Regions from separate parts of the Quatrionicoccus australiensis genome, predicted to be linked through region 1. Evidence: riboswitches for the same ligand, from Rfam matches in the RefSeq annotation. Region 1 holds a riboswitch; the other holds the start of a gene.
The links. Region 1 has a riboswitch for cyclic di-GMP ahead of KI612_RS17445 (M10 family metallopeptidase C-terminal domain-containing protein). Riboswitches for the same ligand answer to the same signal wherever they lie in the genome.
Positions count from the first base shown of each region.

Region 2: it holds a riboswitch for cyclic di-GMP, as region 1 does, so the genes downstream of both, KI612_RS04675 (beta strand repeat-containing protein) here and KI612_RS17445 (M10 family metallopeptidase C-terminal domain-containing protein) in region 1, are expected to answer to the same signal.

Region 1 covers NZ_CP075188.1:3,659,052-3,663,844, forward strand. Annotated here, with positions in the region: gene KI612_RS17445 (M10 family metallopeptidase C-terminal domain-containing protein) at 1-1,185, opposite strand, end outside; cyclic di-GMP riboswitch class I at 1,244-1,333, opposite strand; gene leuE (leucine efflux protein LeuE) at 1,445-2,092, shown strand; gene KI612_RS17455 (50S ribosomal protein L11 methyltransferase) at 2,120-3,259, opposite strand; RNA gene rnpB (RNase P RNA component class A) at 3,359-3,751, opposite strand; gene KI612_RS17465 (class I SAM-dependent methyltransferase) at 3,863-4,543, opposite strand; gene KI612_RS17470 (Lrp/AsnC family transcriptional regulator) at 4,700-4,793, opposite strand, start outside.
Region 2 covers NZ_CP075188.1:956,640-961,432, reverse strand. Annotated here, with positions in the region: gene KI612_RS04695 (glycosyltransferase family 9 protein) at 1-506, shown strand, start outside; gene KI612_RS04690 (FkbM family methyltransferase) at 508-744, opposite strand; gene KI612_RS04685 (FkbM family methyltransferase) at 814-1,386, opposite strand; gene KI612_RS04680 (FkbM family methyltransferase) at 1,486-2,349, shown strand; cyclic di-GMP riboswitch class I at 2,402-2,480, shown strand; gene KI612_RS04675 (beta strand repeat-containing protein) at 2,692-4,793, shown strand, end outside.

The DNA.
Region 1 (4,793 bases):
ATTCAGGATATTGTCGCCGGCATTGCCGAGCAGACTGTTGGCGACGGCGCTCCCGGTCGCATTGATATTGGCCGAGCCACTCAGCACCAGATTTTCGAGATTCGCCCCCAGGGTCAGCGAAAGCGAAGCAATCACGGTGTCGTTGCCCTGTCCGGCCAGCTCGATGGCCTTGTCCTGCAGATTATCGACAACATAAGTGTCATTGCCCAGGCCACCGGTCATGCTGTCGACGCCAGCGCCGCCATTGAGGATGTTGTCGGCCGCATTGCCGATCAGGATGTCATTGCCGGCACCGCCAACGGCATTTTCGATCACGACATTGCGGGCGATCGAGATGTTGTTGGTCATTGCATCGCAGTTGGAAAAACTGCCGGCAACCAGCGAAATGCGTGAAGCACCGGCAAAGCCGGAGAGGTCGAGCGTGTCGTTGCCGGCCGCATCATAGATGCAGAGTACCGGATGGGCGTTGGCGGCAAAGTCGAAAACCGTACCGGTCAACGTGCTGTTAAAGCCATAAACGGTATTGCCACTGCGCGTCGAGGTATCGACGCCGTAAAGCGCCTGCAGCGCCATGATGTCGTTCATCATCGGCGTTTGCGCGTAGTGCACCTTGTTGTCGCCGGCAATCCAGTCGGAGCCGGTCTTGGCTGCGGTGAAGTAAGACATGATGGTGTATTGCTGGCTGTCCTGCATGTACACCGCGCTCATCTCGTAAGTCGGTGAGCCACCGTTGTAGGCACCGGGATGCGACAGCCCGAGGGCATGGCCGATTTCATGGCCGATCGCCATGCCGCCCCAGTCGCCCAGCGTCGGATTGACCAGGTTGTTGGTGCCCGAGTTGCTACCGTAAGCCGGATTCAGATAAACGCCGGCACCATAGCTGCTGGGGTAATACGAATAGGCGTAAGACGGGGCAGAACTGTTGGCCAGCGTGATGTTGGCCTTCGCACCATCGGCAATGCGCACGATGGAAGCACCGACCACATCATCCCAGGCACGCATCCAGTAATCGGTCATCGCCTGCTGGCTGGCCGTGGCATGCGAAAAGCCGGCGCTCTCGGGTGCGGCAGCCGAAATGCTGGTCGGAAAATTGTAGGTGATGACGCTGCTGTGCCATGCGGCACCACCCGTATTGGTCAGCGAAGTGACAACCTGGGCATCGTTGTAAACCGGTTTGGCGGCCATCGTGAATCCTCAAGGCAAGGAAGACGAATGGCGCAAAGCGAGCAGGAGAAGCATCCATCCTGGCAACCCGGCGAACCTGACATCTCGCGATGCGGTAGTCCCGTGGCTTTGCGTCACCGCCTTTCGAACGGTTTTGCATTTAACTGATATATGCGACAACTTTAGCACTTTTTACATTATTAAAGCAAGCCCGGACAGATCCCCCCCCATATGGTCACCTGGACTTGTAAAATCCACTTTTACCGCACGGGGCAAACCCATGTTCTACGGCATCACCGATCTCGCCACCTTCGTCCTGGGAACCATCGCCATCGTGCTGCTGCCCGGGCCGAACTCACTGTACGTGATGACAATCGCCTCGCGCCTGGGCATTGCGAAAGGCTACCAAGGTGCCTGCGGCATCTTTGTCGGCGATACGGTGCTGATGATTCTCTCGGTGACCGGGATTTCGTCGCTGTTGCAAACCACGCCGGCCCTGTTCATGGCGCTCAAGTACGCTGGAGCCGCCTATCTTGCCTGGCTGGGCATCAACCTGCTGCGGGCGGCCCGGCGCACCTGGCGCGGCGCCGGCAAGGCGCAGCTGGAAACGACAACGCTGGAAACCGCGCGGCCATTTCGCACGGCCTTGCTGATCAGCCTGACCAATCCCAAGGCCATCCTCTTTTTCGTGTCCTTCTTCATCCAGTTCGTCGCCCACGACTATCCGCACCCGGCCTTGTCCTTCCTGATTCTCGGGGTGATTGTGCAGATCCTCAGCGCGCTTTACCTGACCGGACTGATTTTCGGCGGTACGCACCTGGCGCGGCATTTCCGCGAACGGCAACGCCTGGCGGCAGTCGGCAACCTGGCGGTTGGCGGCCTGTTCATCGGCTTCGGCATCAAGCTGGCGAGCGCGACGCTGGGCTAAGGCTGCCGGCACCATCGCCGGAGCGGACTATGCGCCCGCCAGCCCGAGTCGCCACAAGGAGGTGACCTCGGCGGCGCGCGCCGCGTGCAGCGGGTCGCTCGCGTCGCGCGTCTTCGGGTGTTGCGGGCGGGTGTCAAGGCGATCGATGACGCGCAGGCCGCCGGCGGCAATCCAGCCCTGCAGTTCTTCGCGCGAGCGCAGGCCGAGGTGTTCGGCGAGATCGGAAAGAATCAGCCAGCCCTCGCCGCCCGGCGTCAGATGCGCCGCCAGGCCGCCGAGGAAGCCGCGCAGCATGCGCGAATCGGGGTCGTAGACGGCGTATTCGATCGGCGAACTGGGCTGCGCCGGCACCCAGGGCGGGTTGCAGACGACGAGCGGGGCGCGGCCTTCGGGGAAGAGATCGGCTTTCTGCAACTGCACCGCAGCGGCCAAGCCGAGTTTTTGCACGTTTTCCGTGGCGCAGGCCAGTGCCCGGTCGTCCATGTCGGTCGCCACGACCTGCGCGACACCACGGCGGGCGAGGATGGCGGCGATGATGCCGGAGCCGGTGCCGATGTCGAAGGCGAGCGCGCAATCGGCCGGCAACGGCGCGCGCGCGACCAAGTCGACATATTCGCCGCGCACCGGCGAGAAAACGCCGTAATGCGGGTAGATGCGGCCTTCGACGGCAGGCACCGGGATGCCCTTCTTGCGCCATTCGTAAGCGCTGATCACGGCCAGCAGTTCGCGCAGCGCGACGACGCTCGCCGCGCCGTCCGGTTCGCCCCAGGCGGCGCGACAGGCGTCTGCAGTTTCCTGGGCGCGGCGCAGCGGCACGCTGAAATCGCCGGCCACCGGCACGAGCAGGCGCGCCAGCAAGGCAGCGCGTTCGCCCTGCGTCTGGCGATGCCGGGCGAAGGCTTCGGCCGCGGTTTTTGCCGGTTTGCCGCGCCCCGCGCCGAAACGACGGTCGGCGCGCTTGCTCAGCGCTTCCATGAGATGCCGGGCATTGACCCAGTCGCCGCGCCAGAGCAGCGCCGTGCCGGCCTCCATCTGGCGGTAGGCGGCATCGGCCGAGGTGCGATCATCGGCAATGGCAACGGTGGACGGCGCCGCCAGAGCGGCTTCGGAGCGCCAGACGGCGCGCTGGGTTTGGCCGGCTTCCGACCATACAAGAGTGGCATTCATGGCGGCATTGTAAGCCCAGGGCCGGAAACGGCTTTGCCCGTTTCCGTACGGTCGACCGCTGCGGCCGGGCATTTTTCACCGCAACGATCAAGAAAGAAGTTGGAAAGCCGGCCGATAAGCCGGGTTCTGTTCCCCCCTTGCGGGGTTCGGCAATCATTCCTCTAGGCCTGCCATTGCTGACAGGCTCAAGCAACCTACCCGGAAGCAGCGCGGGCCACGCCTAGTGCTTCCCTATTTGGTCTTGCTCCGGATGGGGTTTGCCATGCCGTCCGCCGTTACCGTGGACGCGGTGAGCTCTTACCTCGCCGTTTCACCCTTACCTGATCTCCTTGCGGAGCCATCGGCGGTTTGTTTTCTGTTGCACTTTCCGTTGCCTTGGGTCTTGCGACTTATAGCACCCAGTCGTTAACTGGCATCCTGCCCTGCGGAGCCCGGACTTTCCTCCCGGCAGCGAAGTTGCCCCCGCCGCCCAGCGATTGCCTGGCCGACTTTCCAGGCGCGGATTATACGCACCCCGGCGTCGGCCCGGCCGACTATCGCGCCGCCGGGCGGTCGACCGCAAAAAACAGTGCATTTTCATCTTGCGCAGCAAGCCCGCATCACTCAACTGCTCAGCGCATCGCCGACCCGGTCGACGCGGCGAAAACGCAGGAAATGCCCCTTGTAGGCTTCGCCGTCGGCAAAGATGCAATCGGCGCTGCTTTCGCTGTAGAGATAGCCCTGACCGGCCATGGCTCGGCGAAAGGCCGGCCGGTTGCCGCGGTTCGGGTCGACGATCAGCACTTCCGCCCCCGCTGCTGCGTGGCGCTCGATGAAGGCGGCGAGCACGGCCGGCTGGTCGCGCTCGTAGAGCAGGTCGCTGCCGATGATCAGATCGAATTTGCCGAGCCCGGGATTGGCCGCCGCCCAGTTGCCGTCCTCGTACTTGAGCGGCCCGAGATGGTTGAGCAGCCGGTTCTCCTCGAGAAAGAGGCGGCTCAGCGGATGGCAGTCGCTGGCCGTCATGTCGCCCTGGCGACGATGCACGACCAGGCTGGCCAGGCCGAGGCCGGCGCCGATTTCGAGAATGCGCTTGCCGGTCAGCGCGTAACTGTCCATGACCCCGGCCAGCACCCGCGCCGAGGGCCAGACCTGCCCGAACAGGGACCAGCTGGCCGAGGAGATGCCGAGCCCGGCGGCCTCGCCGAGCGGATCGTCGAATTGCTGACTGTCGAGCAGCGAGCGGATCAGGTAATCCGTGCTGCCGACGCTGATCGTCTGGTAGCGGACCTGGTAGTCGGCCATGGGCATTCCTCCCGGAACAAGGCGTGGTGGCGAATCAGAAAATGTTCTGATCGAACGGGCACGACGCTTGGGGAAGTGGAATGCGGGCCGAAGAGGCAGTCGCTGGGACGGGCCGGCAAGCGGCCTGACGTCAGGGTAACACTTTGCCGGGCCGAATCACTCGGCAGGCAAGGGCAGCGCCGTACGGTCGACGACCTTTCTGAGCACAAAACTGGAATGCACGCCGGTGACACCCTGGATGCGGGTGATC
Region 2 (4,793 bases), 1.5 Mb from region 1:
GCCCGGCTTTGCCCAAGGCGCCATTTGCGGTTTTCTCCACCCTGTTCAACCCGCCCTATAACCAGAGCCGCGGCATGTCGCCTGCCCTGGTCAACCAACTGCTGCAAGGCCTCGCGAAAAAGCTGGGCCAGCAACTCTGGGTCATTACCGACACCCCGGAACTGATCGACGCTCCGGACGGCGTCTTCGTCGTTCCCCGCAGCAACACTTACGACCTGCTTTACATCATCAATGCAGCCACGGCATTCATCGGCGGCGACACCGGCTTTTCGCATTTTGCCGGCCTGTCACGCGTACCACTGATCATCTCGCTGTACGGCAACAACAGCTACGGCGTGACCAGCGAATATGGCGAAGCATGGGCCGGCCGCATCTGGAACAGCCTCCCCTGCACGGACAGCGCAACGACCGAGCACCATGTGCACCTGATGCAGAACAACCAGTTGATCGGCCTGCAACGCTTCGCCATCGAAAAGGCCGTTTTCCGGATACTCGCGGCCCGCTAGCCTATTCGGCACCCCAGCGCGGCAACTGGTGCGAGATCTTGATGCTGCTGCCTTGCGGCAGACAAAGGAAATTGCCGCCCATGACGAACACTTCGTACTGCCGTTGCTCGAAGAACGCGGCAAGTTTCTGCTTGTCGGATTTCAACCATTCAATCAGCACCAGGGGGCGATTGCGCTCTATCGTTTCGACCGCGCCGGCCAAGGCCATTTCTTCCATGCCCTCGATGTCGATTTTCATGATGCCCACTTTTTCGAAGTGGAAATCATCGATCCGCACCAGCTTGACCCGGTCGCCGCTATTCTCGCCCTACGGCTGACCGATGAACTCCTGCTGCTTGCCACCGAACTCGACGCTGCCAAAGTTCGAAACCCGACGGTAATCAAAAGCCGGAATATCGATCTCGCCGCTTTCCGCACCCACTGCGTTGTGGTGAATATGGGCATTCTCCATGCTGTTAAGCGCAACACTGCCGCACACCATGTAAGCCAGTACCCGCTGCGCTTCGAACGAATGCACTGTCCCTTTGCGTGGCGCCAGCGCCTTGGCCAGAGCCAGGGTGTACACCCCGAAATTGGCTCCGACATCAAGACAGATCGAACCCTCCGGCAACAGCTTCGCCACTTTCACCAGCAAATCGATTTCGGCGTAATCCAGGCCGAAGGGATTCTTGACCAGCGCATTGGTCTGGTTCAGGTCATAGCGATTGACCAGAATTTGCCCATAAGCCGTCGGCAAACAGATCGTGTAAGGAATTTCTGCAATGGCGGAAAGCATGTCTTTACGGTCCATGATCAAAGTAGGGGCGATGCCGGAGTTTAAACCGCGCAGCACTTCCCGCAAGCGGAAGCGGAAGCGGAAGCGGAAGCGGAAGCGGCACACCGGATTCAATGCCCGGAAATTTCGGGGTAGTATCCTGCGCTACGAAACAAACAGGGAAAATGGCTCTTTTCCCGGTGTCGACCGGTCGGAAGCGATCACATGACACACCGTGCCTTTTCCAACCCATTCCTCAACACCATCGCCGACACCATGACCTCCATCAAGCGCCCTGCCCCCTTTGTTCTCGTATCGACAGACCATGGCAGCATGATCGTGAACCGCAACGACTACCGCATGGTCGGCGAAAACCAGGCCTATGGCGTCGGCTTCCAGTTGCTGAACAACTCGAATTTTGATCCGGTCGAAGTCGGCGTTGCGCTAAGCATTCTCAAGGCCCGCCGCGAGTTCTTCGGCGATGGCGTCGTCGCCATCGATGCTGGCGCCAACCTTGGCGTGCATACCCTCGAATGGGCCAAGACCATGCACGGCTGGGGACGGGTTACCGCCATCGAAGCGCAGGAACGCGTTTTCTACGCACTGGCCGGCAACATTGCCCTCAATAATTGCCTCAACGCCTCCGCCATCCACGCAGCACTCGGGGCCGAGCATGGCACGCTGGACATCCCGGTACCTGACTACCTGAAGCCAGGCAGTTTCGGCAGCCTCGAACTGAAAAAGCGCGAACGTACCGAATTCATTGGCCAGACCATCGACTACTCCCCGGAAAATTGCTTCAACGTCCGCCTTGTTCCACTCGACGCACTCGAAACTGGCCGGGTCGATTTCATCAAGATTGACGTCGAAGGCATGGAACTCGAAGTACTGGACGGCGCTCGCCAGATCATCGAACGCTGCCGGCCGGCGATGATGATCGAAGCCATCAAGACCGACCAGACAGCACTCTTCGAATTGCTGACCAACTACGGCTACCGCGTCTACAAACACCACCTGAATTTCATCGCCATCCACAGCACCGACCGCTCCGACAGCTTCCTGAAAGTCAGCAACAACACCCCATCTTGACATTTCCTTACACTTCAAATATAAGGAAGGAGTTTTCGGAAAGTAAGAAAACTCATTAAATCGGCAAACTGCAGGCAACTGCAGGACGCAAAGCCTCAGGTCCTGATTGACAGGATGGCTGGGTTGCACTGGAGCAGACTCGCTTCAGTTTCCCACCCCCATTCCCTCAAAACAACGATCAGGCACGCCGTTTCAGTGCGGTTTTTGCTCGTTCCGGTCTTGAAGAATTTAGCGCGAAGAAGCCCTAAAGCTTCTTCGCGTCCTGTCGTTAATGATCGTAATTGCTGTCTGTGCCCATAGTCCCTTGCCGGGTGACTTGATTCGAATCTTGAGAGGTGTGCCATGTCCGTAACCCAAGTAACCATCGTCAATTCCGCCACCGATATTGATGGCATGACCATTGATGGAACAATCAACAGCATCAAGGGCTCTTCCGGACAAGACACGGTAATTCTGGGATCAGGCGGCTCACTCAGCGTCTCCAGCGTCGAAACCATCGTCGGCTCGACCGATGCCGATGCCATCACCTTGCTCAACGCCGGCACGGTATCGATCTCCCGGATCGAGACCATCACTGGTTCGGCCGGCACTAACCAGGTCAACCTGCTTTCCCCGCTCACCGGCAACCTGACCATAGACCTGATTGAAACAGTCGTTGGCACCACCGGCACTGGCGAAACACTGGAGTTGAGCACCAACACCGCCGCGCTCAGCATTTCACGCATCGAAAGCGTGATCGGCAGTACGACCGCTGAAACCGTCACCATACTCGGCGCCGGCACGCTGAACATTTCCGATGTCGACTCCGTTGTCGGCTCGACCGGCACCGACATCCTGCGCCTGGACAACGCTTCCACCGGACTGGAAATCAGCAGCATTGAAACCGTGATCGGCACCACGGGAACCGATGCAGTCACCCTGGCGACAGCGGGCGCTGTATCCGTCGACAAATTCGAAACAATCGTCAGCACGGCTGGCGTCAACACCGTCACCCTGCTCAACGCGCTTACCGGAACAGTCAATGTCGATGGTGTGGAAACGCTGATCGGTAGCGGCGGTGCTGACACAGTACAGATTGTTTCCGCCCCGGCCTCGACCATCCGCATCAGCGGCATCGAAAGCATCATCGGCACGACCGGAACCGGCGATATTGTCTACATCACCAGCGCCGGCAGCGTTGAAACATCCAGCATCGAAAGTCTGGTTGGCACGACGGCGGTTGAAGTCGTCACCATGGCTTCGGCCCAGACCAATCTTGCCGTTTCGAGTATCGATACCGTCATTGGCTCGACGACGACCGATGGCGTCCAGATGCTCTCCAGCGGCGTTCTCTCCGTCAGCGGCCTCGGCACTGTCATCGGCACGGCGAGCACGACCGACCGCCTGACCCTGCTCGGCGCCAGCGCCGACGTCAGTGTTTCGGCTGTCGATACGATCACCGGCACCGCCGGCGCAGACACCATCACCATGCTGACCAACGGTTCCGTCACGCTCTCCGGCGTCGAAAGCCTGATCGGCAGCAGCGGCACCGATACGGTTTATCTGACCGGCAGCGGCGCCATCAACGTTTCGTCAGTAGAATCCGTCATCGGCACGACTGCCGCAGAAAGCGTCCAGCTCGACACCGCCAGTCTGACGCTGCGGGTTTCCGGCATCGATACGGTGATCGGCACGACCAACACCGATGCAGTCACCATGATGACCGGCGGAAATCTCAAGGTCAGCGACATTGAAACCGTACTCGGCTCGGCATCGACCACCGACATTGTCACCCTTGATGCCAGCCAGACAATCGTTACAACGGCCAACGTCGAAACCGTAGTCGGCAATGCATCGACCGACTCGCTGACTCTCTCCGGCGGCGGCAGTGTGGCTATATCCGGACTGGGCACGGTCAATGGCTCGGCCGGGGCCGACATCATCACCATGATGGCTGGCACGACCAGCCTCTACGTCAGCCTGGTCGATACCGTCATCGGCTCCGCTGGCAGCGACACGGTCAACCTGCGTACAGCAGGCATTCTTGCCATCTCTGGCGTCGAAAGCGTCGTCGGCACCACCGGCCAGGACACCCTGAGCCTGCTCGGCACCAGCGCAGTCGTCAGCATCAGTGACATCGACATCCTGCAGGGCTCGACCGGCAACGATACCGTCACCTTGTCCACCGCGGCCACCATCGGTGTTTCCGGTGTCGAGTCACTGATTGGCGGCACCGGCACGGACATCGTGACCCTGAACAACGCCGGCAATATCGAACTCAATGGCATCGACACGATCATCGGCTCGGGTGGTACCGATGCGGTCGTAATGGCCACAACCACGCTGGCAGCTTCTGCCGTGGAAACTGTCACTGGCACCGCCGGCACTGACACACTGACCCTGCTTGCCAGCGGCAATGTCGCAATTTCCAAGATCGAAAGCGTTCTCGGCACTGCCGACAACGA